Regions from separate parts of the Vibrio iocasae genome, predicted to be linked through region 1. Evidence: predicted binding sites of a transcription regulator. Region 1 holds the regulator's gene; each other region holds the start of a gene.

Region 1 (4,433 bases):
GGTTCCATCCGCAAACCAAAGTTCTGGCTTGAAAGTGCCATGCCAAGCTATTACCGTCATATGTACCTTTAAACATCCAACACCGAGCCCCTGTCGTAAAAGAGAGAAGTATTTATGATTGTCCCCTGGGAAGAACTAGAAACAGACACATTGGAAAACCTAATCCAGGCATTTATTTTACGGGAAGGAACCGACTACGGTGACGTAGAGTTTTCACTGCAAGATAAAGTCGATCAGGTTAAGGCGCAAATCGAGTCAGGTGAAGCCGTTATCGTTTTTTCAGAGTTGCATGAAACCGTTGATATCAAGCTAAAAAGAGAGTTCTCTTAACCACAGATTTCCAATGGATTGATTGACGTTTTATCGCAATCTCATAGACTGTACAACTGTAGTTAACAAACAGACAAGGATTGTCATGTCAGCTAAACACCCCATCATTGCTGTAACAGGTTCATCCGGAGCCGGTACAACCACAACCACCGAAGCTTTCAGGAAAATGTTTAATATCATGGACCTCAAGCCTGCGTGGGTTGAAGGTGATAGCTTTCACCGTTTCACTCGTCCAGAAATGGATACCGAAATTCGAAAAGCGAAAGAGCAGGGAAAACACATCAGTTACTTTGGCCCCGAAGCCAACGACTTTGTGATGCTGGAAAAATTCTTCCGCCAATATGGTGATGAAGGTACAGGACAGTTCCGAAAATACTTACACTCATTTGATGAAGCCGTTCCCTACAATCAAATGCCCGGCACATTCACTCCCTGGCATGACCTACCTGAAAACAGTGATGTCCTTTTTTACGAAGGCCTGCATGGTGGTGTAAAGTGGGGAGACGTGAATGCTTCGCAGCATGTCGATCTGCTCATCGGGATGGTTCCAATCGTAAACCTGGAGTGGATTCAGAAGTTCGTTCGCGATACCAGAGACAGAGGACACTCACGTGAAGCGGTGATGGACTCCATTGTTCGCTCTATGGACGACTACCTAAACTATATTACTCCGCAGTTTTCACGCACGCACATCAACTTTCAGCGCGTACCAACCGTCGACACATCAAATCCCCTAAATGCAAAAGGAATTCCTAGTCTGGATGAGAGCTTTGTCGTTATCCGCATTAGGGGTATCAAAAACGTGGACTTCCCTTATCTTTTGGCAATGATAGATGGCTCATTTATGTCAAGACACAACACGCTTGTAGTACCGGGGGGAAAGATGAGTTTTGCTATGGAGCTCATTATTCGTCCGGCTCTTCAGCAGCTCATTGAAACCGGCAAAATAGGTTAATTTATAAGCCATATCACAGGTTAGTTGTTAGACCGTGATAATGTGCACATTTTTGCTTAAAAAATCGGAGTTCGCGAGCGATCAAAATCAAGAAATCGTTTGCAAAAAGATATAATATTCATAACGAAATACAAGATGCTTGCAGCCATTGATAAGAAAACCTATGCTATTCGACCTACAAGAATGGTTCAGTAGCAGAGGACGCTGCTGAGCATCAGGCCCTGCAGATAAAGTGAGATAATTATGGTTCTAGGTAAACCTCAAACCGATCCAACGTTAGAGTGGTTTCTTTCACACTGTCATATTCATAAGTACCCATCAAAAAGTACTTTGATTCATGCTGGTGAAAAGGCCGAAACTCTTTACTACATTGTTAAAGGTTCTGTTGCTGTCCTAATCAAGGATGAAGAAGGTAAAGAGATGATTCTTTCTTACCTTAACCAAGGTGATTTTATTGGTGAACTAGGTCTGTTCGAAGAAGACCAGGAGCGTACAGCTTGGGTTCGCGCTAAATCTCCTTGTGAAGTTGCAGAGATTTCATTTAAGAAGTTCCGTCAGCTAATTCAGGTAAACCCAGATATCCTAATGCGTCTTTCAGCTCAGATGGCAAGTCGTCTGCAGGTGACAAGCCAGAAAGTTGGTGACTTGGCATTCCTTGATGTAACTGGTCGTATCGCTCAGACTCTTCTGAACCTGGCTAAGCAGCCAGATGCGATGACTCACCCAGACGGTATGCAAATTAAGATCACTCGTCAGGAAATTGGTCAGATCGTGGGTTGTTCACGTGAGACTGTGGGTCGTATCCTGAAGATGCTTGAAGAGCAGAACCTGATTTCTGCACACGGTAAAACTATCGTGGTATACGGTACTCGTTAATAATCTCGAGTCTGTTACAGATATTAGAAACGCAGCTTCGGCTGCGTTTTTTGTATTTATCGAATGGTTAAGTTAGTGGATGAAGTCGCTTACACGAACCGCATAACTGGCTAACACTTAATAATCTAATTTCAGCAGTTAGCATGTTCGTTCCATCGACCACAACCACTAACCTCTAATAGTTCAATCTGATTTTGGATTGTTCATTCCATCGAGCACACCCAGTAAACAAAGTACAAGCGTACAAGCGTACAAGCGTACAAGCGTACAAGCGTACAAGCCATCATTGAACCCTAGTGGAAGAAAGCAATGGAAAAGTTTGAGTCTATTTATCATAGAGCCGCAGAAAGAAAAGGCGGTGAGCAACGCCTTGAAGAGCTTCTTAGTAAACCATTAACAAAGGAAAAAGTCGCAGCCATACCCAATGACCGTTGGTTATCAGCATTCACGATGAAAGTTTTTCAGTGTGGTATTTCATGGGATGTGGTACGTAAGAAGTGGCCTAACTTTGAAGAGGCATTTTTTGGTTTTAAAGTTGAACCACTGCTTATGCTTTCTGACGAACAATGGGAAGAGAAAGCTAAGAACCCAGCTATTATCCGTCACCTTACAAAAGTGATGTCGATTCCTGCTAATGCTGACATGATTCACTCTGCTTCTATTGAGCACGGTTCGTTTGGTGAGATGGTTGCAAATTGGCCTTCAGAAGACATTACAGGCTTATGGGAGTATCTCAAGAAGAATGGTAGCCGCTTAGGTGGAAATACCGGTCCATACGCGCTTAGAACGCTTGGTATTGATACTTTTATTCTTTCCTCTGATGTGGAGTCGCATCTGCGCAATATTGGTGTTATCGATTCTGGTAGAAGGACAAAAAAAGCCCAGAATGCCGCTTGCAAAGCATTCGCAGAGTGGCAGCAGGAATCAGGCCGTTCTTTGGCAGAGATTAGCCAGACTATCGCCTTTAGCTGTGGTGATAATCGGGTTGTTTAGCTGTTCTTTATTGCTCTTGTACAGCTATCCTTAAGGAAGGATCATAGGTATCCAAAAGCTCGAATTGCTGTACTGATCAGCTTTTTGACCTATTGAGCTACTGGTACCCAAAAGCTTTTAAAGCTATTTACATACGGAAAAACCCGAAGTAGTGACTTCGGGTTTTACTTTCCAGCTCAAACGCTTGGACTATATAACACCTAGCTCTCTTAGGCGTTCCATCAGATAACTGTCTGCTGTGTATCTCTCTGATAGCACTACTTCCGGCTTTGGATGCAGGAATAAAGGTAGTGATATACGCGAATGCTCCTGACGCTCACCCGTTGGGTTAATTACACGGTGGGTCGTAGAAGGGAAATAACCTCCGGATGCTTCCTGAAGCATGTCACCAATATTGATGATCAGGTTGCCGAAGTCACAAGGTACATCTAACCAATCCCCCTCTTTACTAAGAACCTGTAAACCTGGCTCATTGGCAGCAGGTAAAACTGTTAGAAGGTTAATGTCTTCATGGGCTGCAGCTCGTATTGCTCCCGGCTCTTCATCACCTGTCATCGGTGGATAGTGCAGTACTCGCAACAAGGTTTTTTGGCTACCATTAATCATTTCTGAAAGAGCAATAGAAAAACGTTCTTTTACATCTACTGGAGCGTGCTCTTCAACCCAACCTAGCAACTCTTCCGCAAACGCGTTTGCTCTCTGATAGTAATCAAGTATTTGTTCTTCTAGCTCTTCCGGAATCTGTCCCCAAGGATAGACATGAAAATACTCCTTGATATCTTTATGAGTATGACCTTTAGCAATTTCAGATACCGATGGCGGGAAATATCCATCCTGAGTTTCCGAGTTAAAGTGAAAATCTTTCTTACGCTCTGAGGTAAAAAACTTGTACCAGTTTTCATATATGGACTCGACAAGCTCTTTGGGGATCGGGTGATTTTTAAGTACACCAAATCCAGTATCACGTAGTGAGCTTACAAATTGTTGAGCAGCATCTTCTGCAAGGTAATCGACAGTTTCCAGTTTCATAACTTTACTTCTTATCATTGTTATTGGTGGAACTGCGGACTTTAAATGTTAAATATATGTAAATCAATCTTTACTAAATCAAATAACGCATTTTGTGTAAAACCTGCAATTTTCAACAATTAACGTACATATATTTGGTGCTCAATTAGCCTTAAGCAAGGAAGGGTTACAGGTACTCAAAAGCTATTTTAGCTACACACGTACAGCTTTTAAGGAGGGAGGGTTACTGGAACCCAAAAGCTCTTTAACC
Region 2 (4,433 bases), 970 kb from region 1:
TGTTCGTCATATTCGTCGTGTTTTAAATGCTCGAATACCGACGTAATCAAAAGGGGGAAAGTCGTAAGACTTTCCCCCAGCCTACTCCAACTGCCTTTATGGGCACGGATTGGAATATTGGGTTCCAATTTTCTGCAGCTCACTTAGTAGTTCATCATTTAACTTGATATCAATGCTTTCAATATTGGCCTTTAGTTGCTCCAGATTTGTTGCACCGATGATATTGGACGCAATGAATGGTCTCTGATTCACAAATGCCAGAGCCATTTGATCTGGGCTTAATCCGAATTTTAACGCTACATCGATATAAGCTTGAGTCGCTTCCACACCCTGTGGAGTAAAGTAACGAGAGAAACGCTCCCAGATGGTACAACGAGCGCCTTCAGGTCTGGCTCCATTCAGATACTTACCGCTTAAGCAACCAAATGCCAGAGGAGAGTAAGCTAGTAGTTCAACACCTTCATAGTGAGCAATTTCCGATAGCCCGACTTCAAAGCTGCGGTTTAGCAGGTTGTAGGGATTCTGTATCGAAACGACTTTAGGCAGATCATGTTTGTCTGCAAGGTGTAGAAACTTCATGACGCCCCAGGGTGTTTCATTCGATAAGCCTATGTATCTTATCTTTCCAGCCCGAACCAACTCAGCCATTGCTTCAAGGGATTCTATCAGAGTGACCTCTTCTTGTTCTTCAGGATAAGGGTAATTGAGTTGTCCAAAACAGTTTGTTTGACGTTGTGGCCAATGAAGTTGGTAAAGGTCGATATAGTCAGTTTTGAGTCTTTTTAAGCTGTCGTCAACGGCCAGATGAATGTTTCTTCGATCCAGACTCATGTTTTCACGTATATGAGGGACGCTTCTCGGGCCTGCAACTTTAGTCGCAAGGATCACCTTATCACGTTTACCTGATTGCTCGATCCAATTGCCAATATAGGTCTCTGTTAGTCCCTGTGTTTTCCCATTTGGGGGAACGGGATACATTTCCGCTGTATCAATGAAATTGATTCCGTTATCAAGAGAAAAGTCTATCTGTTCAAAGGCTTCTGACTGTGTGTTCTGTTCACCAAAGGTCATAGTGCCCAGACAAATCTTGCTGATTTCAAGAGTGGAATTTGGCAGTTTTCTATATTCCATCTCACATCCTTATGCTTGTTATTTTTTCTCAATATAAAGGATAAGAGTGGTAGATGTGAAGAAAAGGTTAATAGAATTTCGTTCGACCTGAACTAAACTAAAGTTATAGGAGGTAGTATCTATGAAAATGACTCAACTCGATCACTGGCTACATGGCGATCATAGAGATAACTATGTGCCCCCTAAAATATATGTGATTGGCTGTGAAGATATGGCTGAATACCTGCTTGCAGTGGAGTATAAGCATAAACTGGAACCAATACATAAAGATGGGGAGCCAATGCAATTCTCTTCTTTAGATATGGTCAAAGAAGAGCTTGTACGAATGGGAGTGGATTCAGTATATCTCAGATTACACAACACTGATGACGAGTGTGGCTCCCCCCAGGGATCGATACCATATCATGATATTCAGCTATCGATTAAAGCTCACTAGCTAATAAAGAGAACACCGACACAAGACTCTTCCCCTTATTCATAGGGGAAGATCTTCTATACGAAGTTTTTCTCTAAAATCGCTCCGGTGAATTGTGTACGCAGGTAATAACCACGAGGTAAGGTTTTGATTGGACGACCCGATGCCCCGTAAGCATCGGTCAGTACGCGACTGTTTGCTGCTTTAGGCCTAAGCTGAAGCACTTCGCCATGTTTGGCATTAATTTGCTCTACCTTTCCAAGAACGATCATTTCCATTAACTCTTCCCAATCCTCTTTGAGTTGCAGTTCTTCCTCTTCTGAAGGTGACCAGATCAATGGGGTTCCAACATGTCGTTCTGCTAAAGGTATTTCTCTTTCCCCTTCAACCGGAACCCAAAGTATACGAGAAAGCTTTTGTCTCACATGGCTAGACTCCCAGGTCAGGCCATGCACACCTGTTAGCGGAGCAACGCATACGAAGGTTGTTTCTAATGGTTTACCCGTATAGCTGATAGGGATGCTCTTCAACTCGATTCCCAGATCGGCAAAGTCTTGCTCTGGTTTACTTCCAGCACAGGCCCCAAGGTGCCACTCAAGAAGTTGTCCAACCCAACCCTTGTCTCTTTTCAGATCCTTGGGAACCTTGATTTTTGCTTCATCAGCTAACTCCTGAAAGGTAAGCCCTGCTAGTTCCTTCGCTCTTACTAGTAATTCTTGTTCTGACTTTGGGGTGGCTTTCATGACTTGTATAGATAAGGTGACTTGATGCGGAAGTATATCAGAAGTCAGGCAGTGAGTTTATTTTTCACAATGATCCAACTGTACGTAAATTGATCATTTAAAAACTTATCCACAGCTTATCATGTGTTGTAAGTGATAAATTAAAAACTGGATCAATAAACAGTTGTTTTAAAGCGATAAAATAGTTGCAAAAAACAAAGAATAATGAAAATGCCACCTGTTAATGTGGATAAAGGTAGGCTTGGTTGATCTTTGACCATTTTGTTTGGGATAAAGATCTTTGTGAAATGAGAGAGCTCGGTGTGCTTGGTTTTTGTTTTAAGATTATGATTTTTATGGGTTAGTTTTTTTTATGGTGTTTTTACTGATTGTTTTGAAGATTAATAAATATACTCGAATTATTTGAAGTTACATATTCTACACAAACTTATTCACAGAAAAGGTGAATAAATGTGGGCTGGGTCTCACTTGAGTGTTGATAACTTTTATGGCTATTAGGAGGGTGGGGAAAAGTGGGGGCTGGCTAATAAAACTTACTTAAAGTCATATGGTAAATTTGCTCCATACAGGGATATGTGGAAAAATCATGCCAACAAAAAATTTTTTAGAGGTCGGCCAGTGATCGATGGCGATGGTTACCGCTTAAATGTGGGAATCGTAATATGTAACAACCATGGTCAGGTATTCTGGGCTAAACGATACGGACAACATTCCTGGCAATTCCCTCAAGGTGGAATTGATGATGGAGAAACCCCTGAACAAGCAATGTTTCGGGAGCTTTATGAAGAGGTTGGTCTTACAAAGCAAGACGTTAAGATCGTAGCAACAAGTCGTCATTGGTTAAGATATCGTCTACCAAAGCGACTGGTACGCTGGGACTCTAAACCCGTTTGTATCGGACAAAAACAGAAATGGTTTTTATTGCGCCTGGATTGTGATGAATCCAGAATCAATATGCAGCGTGGTAATACCCCTGAATTTGATGGTTGGCGTTGGGTAAGTTATTGGTATCCAGTGCGACAGGTAGTTTCATTTAAGCGAGATGTTTATCGACGTGCGATGAAGGAGTTTGCATCTTTAGCAATGCCCTTTAGAGAGCGAAAAGTTAAAGGCAAACGGAAAAATCGTAGGGGATAGATAAAGGTAATGCTTACTCAACTAAGGGACATAGTTGAAAATGTTTCCAAGTTTGATGACATTCATCAAGCTTTGGAGCTATTGGTAAGAGAAACCTGTCAGGCAATGCAAACGGAGTGTTGTACTGTCTATCTCGCAAATGATGAGAAACAACGGCTTGAACTGATGGCCACCCAAGGTCTGCAGTTTCAGGGCAATACCATCCACATAAGTTACGAAGAAGGATTGGTTGGTTTAGTTCGAAAGTCTGCTGAACCAATTAACCTTGTTGATGTTTCTTCACATCCAAACTATAAGTTCTTTCCTGAGCTGGGTGAGCACATTTATCACTCATTTCTTGGAACCCCTATTATTTATCGTAAACAAGTATTAGGTGTTCTGGTTATACAGCAGAAATCCCGTCGACTGTTTAGTGAGATGGAAGAGTCTTTCTTAGTGACTCTGGCGGCTCAGGTCGCTGTTATCATCGCGCATGCTCAAGCACAAGGTCATTGGCTACTTACAGAGAAACAATCAGAGTCTTATCAGGGTATCGCAGCATCACCAGGTGTTGCAGTTGGTACGTTTTGGTGGGACAACACCCAGCCAGAGTTAACCGACGTATATCCAGCCTCTACTTTGGATATCGAGCAAGAGCATGAATGGCTGTTACTTGCTATAGAAAGTGCCATCTCCGATTTCAGGAGAATGAGAAAGAAGCTTGATAGTGAGATAAATAAAGACGCGCTAGCAATATTCGACCTATTTACTCACTTGTTGAATGATCCAATGCTGCGCTCTGATTTAAAAGCGCAGATAAATAAAGGTGACAGAGCTGACTGGGCATTGAGACAGGTTGTTGAGAGTTATTCCAATCGATTCGCTCAGATGAGTGATGTCTACATGCGTGAGCGAGCTCAGGATATCAGGGAGCTTGGACAAAGGTTACTGTACTTCTTGCATAACTCCGAGGTAGGGCAGTTTGAGTTAGAACAACCAGTGATACTCGTCGTTCGTGAACTTACCGC
Region 3 (4,433 bases), 1.3 Mb from region 1:
TTGCGTCCGTTAGTCACATTAGGTACTACGGGTTCATTCCAGCGAGAAATATTCTGTGATCAGGAAGATTCAGCCATCGTGGTTTATCACCAGTCACAGGATATAGAGCCTCGAAGCGTTGCTTTATACACTTTAGCTAACCATTTGATGTCGGCGACTTTCTTCCACGAAATCCGCACTAAACAGCAACTAGGTTATATGGTTGGTACCGGCAATATGCCCCTTAATCGCCACCCTGGTTTGGTCGCATATGTGCAATCACCAAAAGCGGCACCGAAGGAGTTACTCAAAGCGATAGATGAGTTCCTCAATGCGTTCTATATGGTTCTTCTTGAGCTGAATGAGTATCAATGGCATAGCAGTAAAAAAGGGTTGTGGCACCAGATCGCGGCACCGGATAGCAACCTGCGAAGTCGGGCTCAGCGCTATTGGGTTGCTATTGGTAACAAGGATTACGACTTCAACCACAGAGAACTAGTTCTGGAAGAGCTTAAGAAACTCACCCGTGCTGATATGATCCGCTTTGTTGTCGATATTCTGAAACCTAGAACGGCAACTCGTTTAATCATGCACTCTAAGGGAAATGCTCACGAAGATGCAGAGTCGCTTGATGCCGGACATGAAATTGGTTCAATCGACGAGTTTCAATTGAGGCCGAAGGATACAGACTTAGGGTAAAGGATTAAGAAAAGAGCCTTCCGCATGGAAGGCTCTTTAGTATTTAGCTATTCAGTTTTGACTTAAGGCGTTACAACTTCCTTTAGGTCTACATTAGCAGGGATATTTTTCATCTCACCTGCAATGATTTCAGCTAGTGGACCAAGAATAACCTGTAGGTTGTTATCACCCAGTCTTACTACACCCATTGCACCAAGAGCTTTTAGTTTTGACTCATCGATGATTTCTGCATTCTTCACTGTCAGGCGTAGACGAGTGATACATGCATCGATGTTTTCCAGGTTTTGGTGACCGCCAAGTACTTTTAGGTACTGCTTAGCAAGTTCTGCAGAATCGCCCGCTTGGTTTGCTTCTGCTGCATCTTCGTCTTCACGACCTGGCGTCTTAAGACCAAACTTCAGGATAACTGTACGGAACAGTACATAGTAGATACCGAAGAACACAACACCTTGTACTAGTAGCATCCACCACTTGTTAGCCAGTGGGTTCTGAGCTGACAGTACCATATCCACAAGACCCGCAGAGAAACCAAAGCCAGCAGTCCAGTTCATCATGTCTGCGATGAACAGAGACAGACCAGTTAGTGCCGCGTGCAGTACGTATAGTAGCGGTGCAAGGAACATGAACGAGAATTCTAGAGGCTCTGTTACACCAGTAAAGAATGATGCAAAGCCCGCAGCGATCATGATAGAAGCAACACGTGTTTTGTGCTCAGGCTTAGCCGTGTGGTAGATAGCAAGAGCTGCACCAGGAAGACCAAACATCATGATTGGGAAGAAACCAGCCATGTAGCGGCCTGTTTCACCAACAACACCAACACCAGCTTCTACTGCGTTCGGAGTCCACCAGTTACCAAGGTCATTGATACCAGCCATGTCGAACCAGAATACTGAGTTAAGAGCGTGGTGCAGACCAACAGGGATAAGAAGACGGTTAAAGAAGCCGTATAGACCAGAACCTACTTCACCCAGACCTACAATTGACTCACCGAAGCCAATCAGACCACCAAAGATGATTGGCCAAGCGAACATCAGTACAAAAGAAATCGCAATCGCCGCAAAAGAAGTCAGGATAGGAACAAGGCGTTTACCACTAAAGAATGCCAGTGCTTTATGCAGCTCTACCTGGTAGTAGCGGTTGTAGATTTCAGCAGCAACGATACCAGAAAGGATACCTACGAACTGGTTACCAATCTTAGCAAACGCAAGTTTTGAACCTTCGTCCATTGCAACAAGGCCGATAGACTCTACTGCTCCAGGGCTACATAACGTTGTGATAACCATGTATCCAACAAAACCTGCAAGCGCTGCTGCGCCATCTTTATCTTTAGACATACCGTATGCAACACCAATTGCAAACAGTACAGACATGTTATCAATGATTGCCGCACCTGCTTTAATAAGGAAAGCAGCCAGAGCATTGTTACCACCCCAACCCGTTGGGTCGATCCAATAACCAATACCCATCAAAATTGCAGCAGCAGGCAGGGTTGCTACCGGCACCATCAGTGCCTTACCTACCTTCTGAAAATATCCAAGAATATTCACCGTATGTTCCCCCTATAGGACATTATTTATATGTGGAAAACTTATTTTTGCTCTCCAATTTAGTCCTTATCAGTTTATGACTTTAATTTTACATCGCAAATTAAAAGCAACTTAATTGTGACATTTGTCACCTCTAATTTGAGAAAAGCGGTGATTTTGCTAGCTGGATCATAAAACTTATTTTATAATTCGAAATAACCAAGCTATCAGCTTAAGATTTAATCGTTCACTTAATCATTAGAGGTGTTACCGTGAGACTCATTCCATTAAACTCAGCCCAAGATGTAGGCCTTTGGTCAGCTCGTCATATTGTTAAAAGAATCAATGCATTTAAGCCAACTGAAGAGCGTCCTTTTGTATTGGGTTTACCTACTGGCGGCACGCCTCTCAATACATACAAGCGTCTAATTGAACTTTATAATGCTGGTGAAGTAAGTTTCAAACACGTTGTTACATTCAACATGGATGAGTACATTGGCATCCCAGCTGACCACCCAGAATCTTACCGTTCATTTATGTACAACAACTTCTTCAATCATGTTGATATTCAGGAGAAAAACATTAATCTTCTGAATGGAAACGCAGAAGACCACGAAGAAGAGTGCCGTCGTTACGAAGACAAAATTAAGTCATACGGCAAAATTAACTTGTTCATGGGTGGTGTAGGCAACGATGGTCATATCGCATTTAACGAGCCAGCGTCTTCTCTTTCTTCAAGAACTCGTATTAAGACATTGACGGAAGATACCCGCATTGCAAACTCTCGTTTCTTCGACAACGACATCTCTCAGGTGCCTAAATACGCTCTGACTATCGGTGTAGGTACTCTGCTTGATGCAGAAGAAGTGATGATTCTTGTGATGGGTCATAACAAGGCTCTTGCTCTGGAAGCCGCAGTTGAAGGTTCTGTAAACCACCTATGGACAGTATCTGCTCTGCAACTACACCAGAAAGCAGTTATTGTTGCGGACGAACCTGCAACTCAAGAGCTAAAAGTTAAAACAGTGAAATACTTCTCTGAACTAGAAGCAGAGAATATTAAAGATTTGAAATAAGTGAGGACAAACATCATGTATGCGCTAACTAACTGTCGAATCTTCACAGGTAGCGATGTACTGGATAATCATGCTGTCGTTATCGACGGCATGAACATCAAAGCGGTATGTCCTGCAGATGAAGTACCATCAGACGTAGAAATAAAAGATCTGAATGGTGCATACCTAAGTCCCGGTTTTATAGACTTACAACTGAATGGTTGTGGTGGCGTTATGTTTAACGATGAAATAAACGCTGAAACCCTTCAGATAATGCATTTGGCTAACCTAAAATCCGGCTGTACCAGCTACCTACCGACTCTGATCACATCTTCTGACGAAGATATGCGACTTGCAGTAGAAGCAGAAAAAGAATATCAGAGCCGTTATCCAAACCAATCTCTCGGACTTCATCTTGAAGGTCCTTACCTGAACGTAATGAAGAAGGGCATCCATAACCCTGATTACATTCGTCGCTCAGATAAAGAGATGATCGACTTCATGTGTGAAAACAGTGAGTACATCACTAAAGTCACTCTGGCTCCTGAACAAAATGATCATGAACATATTTCGCGTCTGAAAGAAGCAGGTATTGTCGTGTCTATTGGTCATACTAATGCAACCTATGCTGAGGCTCGCAAAGGCATCGAAGCGGGTATGACGTTCGCCACTCACCTGTTTAATGCGATGACGCCTATGGTGGGTCGTGAACCAGGTGTTGTTGGTGCGGTACTGGATTCTTCTGAGGTTTATGCAGGTATTATCGCTGATGGTTATCACGTTGATTATGCAAACATCCGCCTTGCTCATAAAATCAAAGGCGAGAAGCTGGTATTAGTGACAGACGCCACAGCTCCAGCTGGTGCCAATATGGAATACTTTATTTTTGTTGGGAAGAAAGTATATTACCGTGATGGAAAGTGCATTGATGAAAATGGCACTCTCGGTGGCTCAGCAGTAACCATGATTGAATCGGTTCAAAACTGTGTTGAGCACGTTGGTATCGCACTGGACGAAGCTCTCAGAATGGCAACGCTCTACCCAGCTAAAGCAATTGGCGTAGAGAACAGGCTAGGTCGTGTTAAAAAAGACATGATTGCTAACTTGACCATATTTGACAGCAGCTATAACGTCCGTGCAACAGTAGTAAACGGACAATACGAGCAAACATAAA
Region 4 (4,433 bases), 550 kb from region 1:
AGAACTTGAAGAAGCGTTATACGGTGAAGAAATTACGCCTTCAGTGATTAACCTCTACTTTGATGAGAAGCTATCAGGTTCTCGTGTAAGTCAGCGTTTTCTGTCCGGTCAGGTGAACTTCTGTACACTGATGCCAATGCGATCCATCCCATTTAAAGTGGTTTGTCTACTGGGAATGAATGATGGCGCTTACCCACGCTCTGTTCCAAAAGATGGGTTTGATCTCATGAACGGACGAGCCATACCGGGAGACCGTTCCAGACGTGATGATGACAGATATCTATTCCTTGAGGCGTTAATTTCCGCTGATGAAAATCTGTATATCAGTTATGTAGGGCGCTCAATTCAGGATAATACCGAACGGGTTCCATCCATATTGGTCACAGAGCTTCTGGACTACTGTGGAGAAAACTTCTGTCTGAAAGGGGATGAAGCTGAGCACAGTGATGTTTCATCCAAACAATTGAAAAACTGGATTACTCATGATCATCCTATGGTGCCATTCAGTGAGCAAGCTTTTGACAGAGAGAAGCCAAGTTATGCCAGCGAATGGCTTCCTGTGGTGAATCACAAAGGGATGAAGAGAAAAGCATTTATCCAGCCGCTGCAGGATGTTCTGCTGGATTCAGATCTGTTCAGTGAGTTACCACTGACGGAACTACAACGATTCTGGCGTTTACCTGTGCAGTATTTCTTTAACCGAAGGCTCAAAGTGACGTTCGATTATGCGGTGAGCAGTCTGGAAGATGAAGAGCCATTTAAACTGGATGGTCTGAGTAGCTACAAAATGCGGGATGAACTGCTCTCCGGAATTTTGAAAGCAAGACTGAATGGAGCTGATGAAGCTGAGGAAACTGAACGTTTTATCCGTCAGTACAAAGCTAAAGGCGCACTCCCTGTTGGTGCGTTCGGCGATTTGGAGTTTGAAGTAGGCAGTGAGCAAGTGAAACAGTTAGTGGATGAGCTGGCTCACTACTGTCAGGCACCGCTGGAAGATATCGAGGTTAACCTGAAACTTGAGTTATCCGGCTATGAAAAAACGCTGATGGTCACAGGATGGCTGAAAAACCAGTATCAGTCTGGAATGGTCAGATATCGAAGCGGAAAGATCCGAGCTCAGGATTGGTTATCTGCCTGGATTGATCATCTGTTCCTGTCGGTATCGGGTGCAAGCAGGGCGACACATATTATTGGCTACGATCGCAGCGCGAAGAAGCAACCCCTTCAGCATAAGGTGTTACTCCCTCTGGACGCCGACACAGCTATGCAATACATAAATCTATTGATCAGTCGTTATTTTGAAGGGATGAATCAACCTTTGGCCTATTTCCCAAGATGTGCGTTAGCAGGAGCAGAGCAGTTGCTGAAAGGGAAGGAAGACGCTGGTTCAAAAATGGAAGCCACATTTAATGATGGTTACTTTACTACGGGTGAAGGTAGCAACAGTTATATTCATCGGGTCTGGTCTGAGTGGAATGAGTCTCTTGAAACTCAGGTGTTGAACCATACTCAGGATGTACTGATGCATGTACTTAAGCACAGCCAGGATATTGAAGAGTATAAAAGTTGAGGGTTAATTGGGTAGATGGTTATCTGATTATTTGGAAAGAAGGGTCAGGAAATTTGTGGCCGTCTACGTTTAATTATTTTGTGTAGGGTGTTGCTAATAGTAGTACGGCCACCAGGGTCAGAGGGACCACAAATTCTGTGCAGGGGATACTAGCCAGATGTGGCGTGATGATCCGTGACTAGGATCTCGATTTACTTTCTGGTTAAGGTTCAAACGAAAGTTTAGTTTCAATAGTTAGTTGTAGATCACATAAGACAACCACTTGCGGTGTGTGAAATATTAATAAGGCAGAAGAATGGCAAAAACGCTGGATACCATGACATTTCCTCTTCATGGAGCTCGGTTAATCGAAGCTTCAGCAGGTACGGGGAAAACATTTACAATCGCAGGATTATACCTTCGGTTGCTTTTGGGTCATGGTAGTACTGAAACTCGTCATCGCGAACCACTTACCGTCGATCAAATCTTAGTTGTAACCTTTACCGAAGCGGCAACAGCTGAGCTAAGAGATCGTATTCGTGCCAGAATTCATGATGCGCGTATTGCTTTTATGCGTCATGAAAGCAGTGATCCAGTGATTAAGCCCTTGCTTGAAGAGGTTGAAGACCATAGCTGGGCGGCTAAGACGCTACTCAATGCTGAGCGTCAGATGGACGAAGCTTCTGTCTATACAATTCATGGTTTCTGTCAACGAATGTTGACTCAAAATGCGTTCGAGTCGGGGAGTCGTTTCAACAACGAGTTTGTTACTGATGAATCTCAACTAAAAACATTAGTAGTGTCCGATTACTGGCGCAAAAGCTTTTACACTTTATCGCATCAATTAACCTCACTTGTGCGTGGCTACTGGGATTCTCCCAAAGCGCTATTGTCAGCTATTTCTCCATATCTTACTGGTAGCCCCCTTACGCTAACGGTTGAACCAATGCGTGGAGATCTTGAGTCTCTGCACCTTGCAAATCTGAAGTTAGTGGATGATTTTAAGCAGCTATGGCTTCAACATGAAAGTGATGTGGCTGTAACTATCAATGAATCTGATGTAAGTAAGCGTTCATTTACTAAAAAGAATCTGCCTGCGTGGATAACGCTTATTTCGACGTGGGCGATAAGTGAGACTAAAGATTATGAGCCTCCAAAGGAGCTAGAGAAGTTCTCAAATGAGTTTTTGCAGGAGAAGACACCTGAAGGTAAAAACGTACCTGAACATGAACTCTTTGATGCCATCAGTGAGTTCCTTGCCAATAAGCCGGGGTTAAAAGAGCCGCTTCTTGCACATGCGATTACGACTTGCCGACAGATGTTGGAAGAAGCTAAAAACAGAAAGCGTTGGCTCTCATTTGATGATCTGCTTACTCAGCTTTCTGGTGCTATGGATATGGATAGCAGCGGTATGCTGGGAGAACGAATCCGGCAGCTATACCCGGTTGCAATGATTGACGAGTTTCAGGATACCGACCCACTACAGTACAGCATCTTTAGTCGTGTATATCTGAATGAGCCTGAATCGGGACTGTTTATGATTGGTGATCCTAAGCAGGCGATTTACGGTTTCCGTGGCGCTGATATCTTTACGTACATAAAAGCCAGAAACGAAGTGAGTGATCACTACACACTTGGTACAAACTGGCGCTCCAGTGCTGCTATGGTGGCTTCGGTTAATCAGATATTTAAGTTTTCGGAGAGCCCATTTCTATACGATAGCGATATCCCGTTTATACCGGTATCGCACAGCCCCGGAGCTGATAAACGTCAGTGGTTTTTAAAAGGGGCCAGTCAGTCAGCATTAAGTTTCTGGAGCCTGGATAGCGATGAACCCGTCGCTAAGTCGGACTATTTGGAAGAGATGTCTGAATCAACAGCGAATCAGATTCAAACCATGTTGGAGCTTTCGAATCAGGAGCAGGCTTATTATCAGGATGGTAAAGGCGTTAATCATAAAATTCAGGCGGGCGATATTGCGGTTCTGGTAAGAACGGGAGCTGAAGGGCGGCTTATCAAGGATAAACTTGCCAGAAAAGGTATCGCCAGTGTCTACCTTTCAAATCGTGATAGTGTCTTTTCCAGCTCTGTTGCTCAGGATATTCGAAGAATTCTTATTGCATCATTAGCACCAGAGGATGAATCAGCTTTACGCGCGGTACTGGCATCTGATCTGTTTTTTATGGATAGCAATCAGTTGGATCAGCTTAACCATGATGAGACATTGCTTGATGACACCATGGGAGAGTTCAGGGAGTACCGAAAACTCTGGTTGCAGCGTGGTGTGATGCCAATGCTCAGAGCTGTTCTTAGCAAAAGACATATTGCAGAAAACCTATTGTCTGAAGAGAACGGTGAGAGACTATTGACCGATTTCCTTCATCTTGCGGAGCTACTACAGCAATCGAGCCAAACAATAGAGAGTCATCATGGCCTGTTGCGTTGGTTTTCTGAACAGATAGATGAGACTGCGCTTGGTGAGCGAGGGGCTGGTGACAACGAAATTCAACGTCTGGAATCGGAAAAGAATCTGGTACAGATTGTGACCATTCACAAGTCTAAAGGACTTGAGTATGACTTTGTCTTCCTACCATTTGTCAGCGCCTATCGTGAGGCGGGTAACGCCAAGTATTACGACGAGCAAGAACAGAAAACGATTCTGGATATCCGTCAGGAAAAAGCATCGCTCGCGCAGGCCGATAAAGAGCGACTTGCTGAAGATCTAAGGTTGCTATACGTCGCCCTTACTCGCTCGGTTTATGGTTGCTTTGTTGGTATCGCCCCGCTAAAAGGTCGTTCCAAGAAGAATCCTTCCACAGCACACCTAAGTGCGATTGGTCATCTGATACAGGAAGGAGAGGCGCAAGACGCAAGTGCATTAGCA

What was found. Region 1 encodes CRP, which controls carbon source genes, mostly activating them, when cyclic AMP is high. Its sites were predicted from a motif close to TGTGANNNNNNTCACA; they were not measured.
Region 2: a site for CRP is predicted at 2,741-2,756, ahead of rppH (RNA pyrophosphohydrolase). Genes of this name have one in related genera too.
Region 3: a site for CRP is predicted at 2,342-2,357, ahead of nagE (N-acetylglucosamine-specific PTS transporter subunit IIBC). Genes of this name have one in related genera too.
Region 4: a site for CRP is predicted at 1,744-1,759, ahead of recB (exodeoxyribonuclease V subunit beta). Genes of this name have one in related genera too.

The regions. Positions count from the first base shown of each region.
Region 1 covers NZ_CP145311.1:226,867-231,299, reverse strand. Annotated here, with positions in the region: gene SNR28_RS10560 (hydrolase) at 1-72, shown strand, start outside; gene SNR28_RS10555 (YheU family protein) at 115-330, shown strand; gene SNR28_RS10550 (phosphoribulokinase) at 416-1,285, shown strand; gene crp (cAMP-activated global transcriptional regulator CRP) at 1,529-2,161, shown strand; gene SNR28_RS10540 (DNA-3-methyladenine glycosylase I) at 2,471-3,154, shown strand; gene SNR28_RS10535 (isopenicillin N synthase family dioxygenase) at 3,344-4,183, opposite strand.
Region 2 covers NZ_CP145311.1:2,946,821-2,951,253, reverse strand. Annotated here, with positions in the region: gene SNR28_RS23290 (DUF1127 domain-containing protein) at 1-46, shown strand, start outside; gene SNR28_RS23285 (NADP(H)-dependent aldo-keto reductase) at 97-1,131, opposite strand; gene SNR28_RS23280 (DUF6482 family protein) at 1,253-1,567, shown strand; gene mutH (DNA mismatch repair endonuclease MutH) at 1,624-2,289, opposite strand; gene rppH (RNA pyrophosphohydrolase) at 2,908-3,426, shown strand; gene ptsP (phosphoenolpyruvate--protein phosphotransferase) at 3,436-4,433, shown strand, end outside.
Region 3 covers NZ_CP145311.1:2,592,541-2,596,973, forward strand. Annotated here, with positions in the region: gene SNR28_RS21560 (insulinase family protein) at 1-678, shown strand, start outside; gene nagE (N-acetylglucosamine-specific PTS transporter subunit IIBC) at 741-2,225, opposite strand; gene nagB (glucosamine-6-phosphate deaminase) at 2,477-3,280, shown strand; gene nagA (N-acetylglucosamine-6-phosphate deacetylase) at 3,296-4,432, shown strand.
Region 4 covers NZ_CP145311.1:779,640-784,072, forward strand. Annotated here, with positions in the region: gene recC (exodeoxyribonuclease V subunit gamma) at 1-1,570, shown strand, start outside; gene recB (exodeoxyribonuclease V subunit beta) at 1,866-4,433, shown strand, end outside.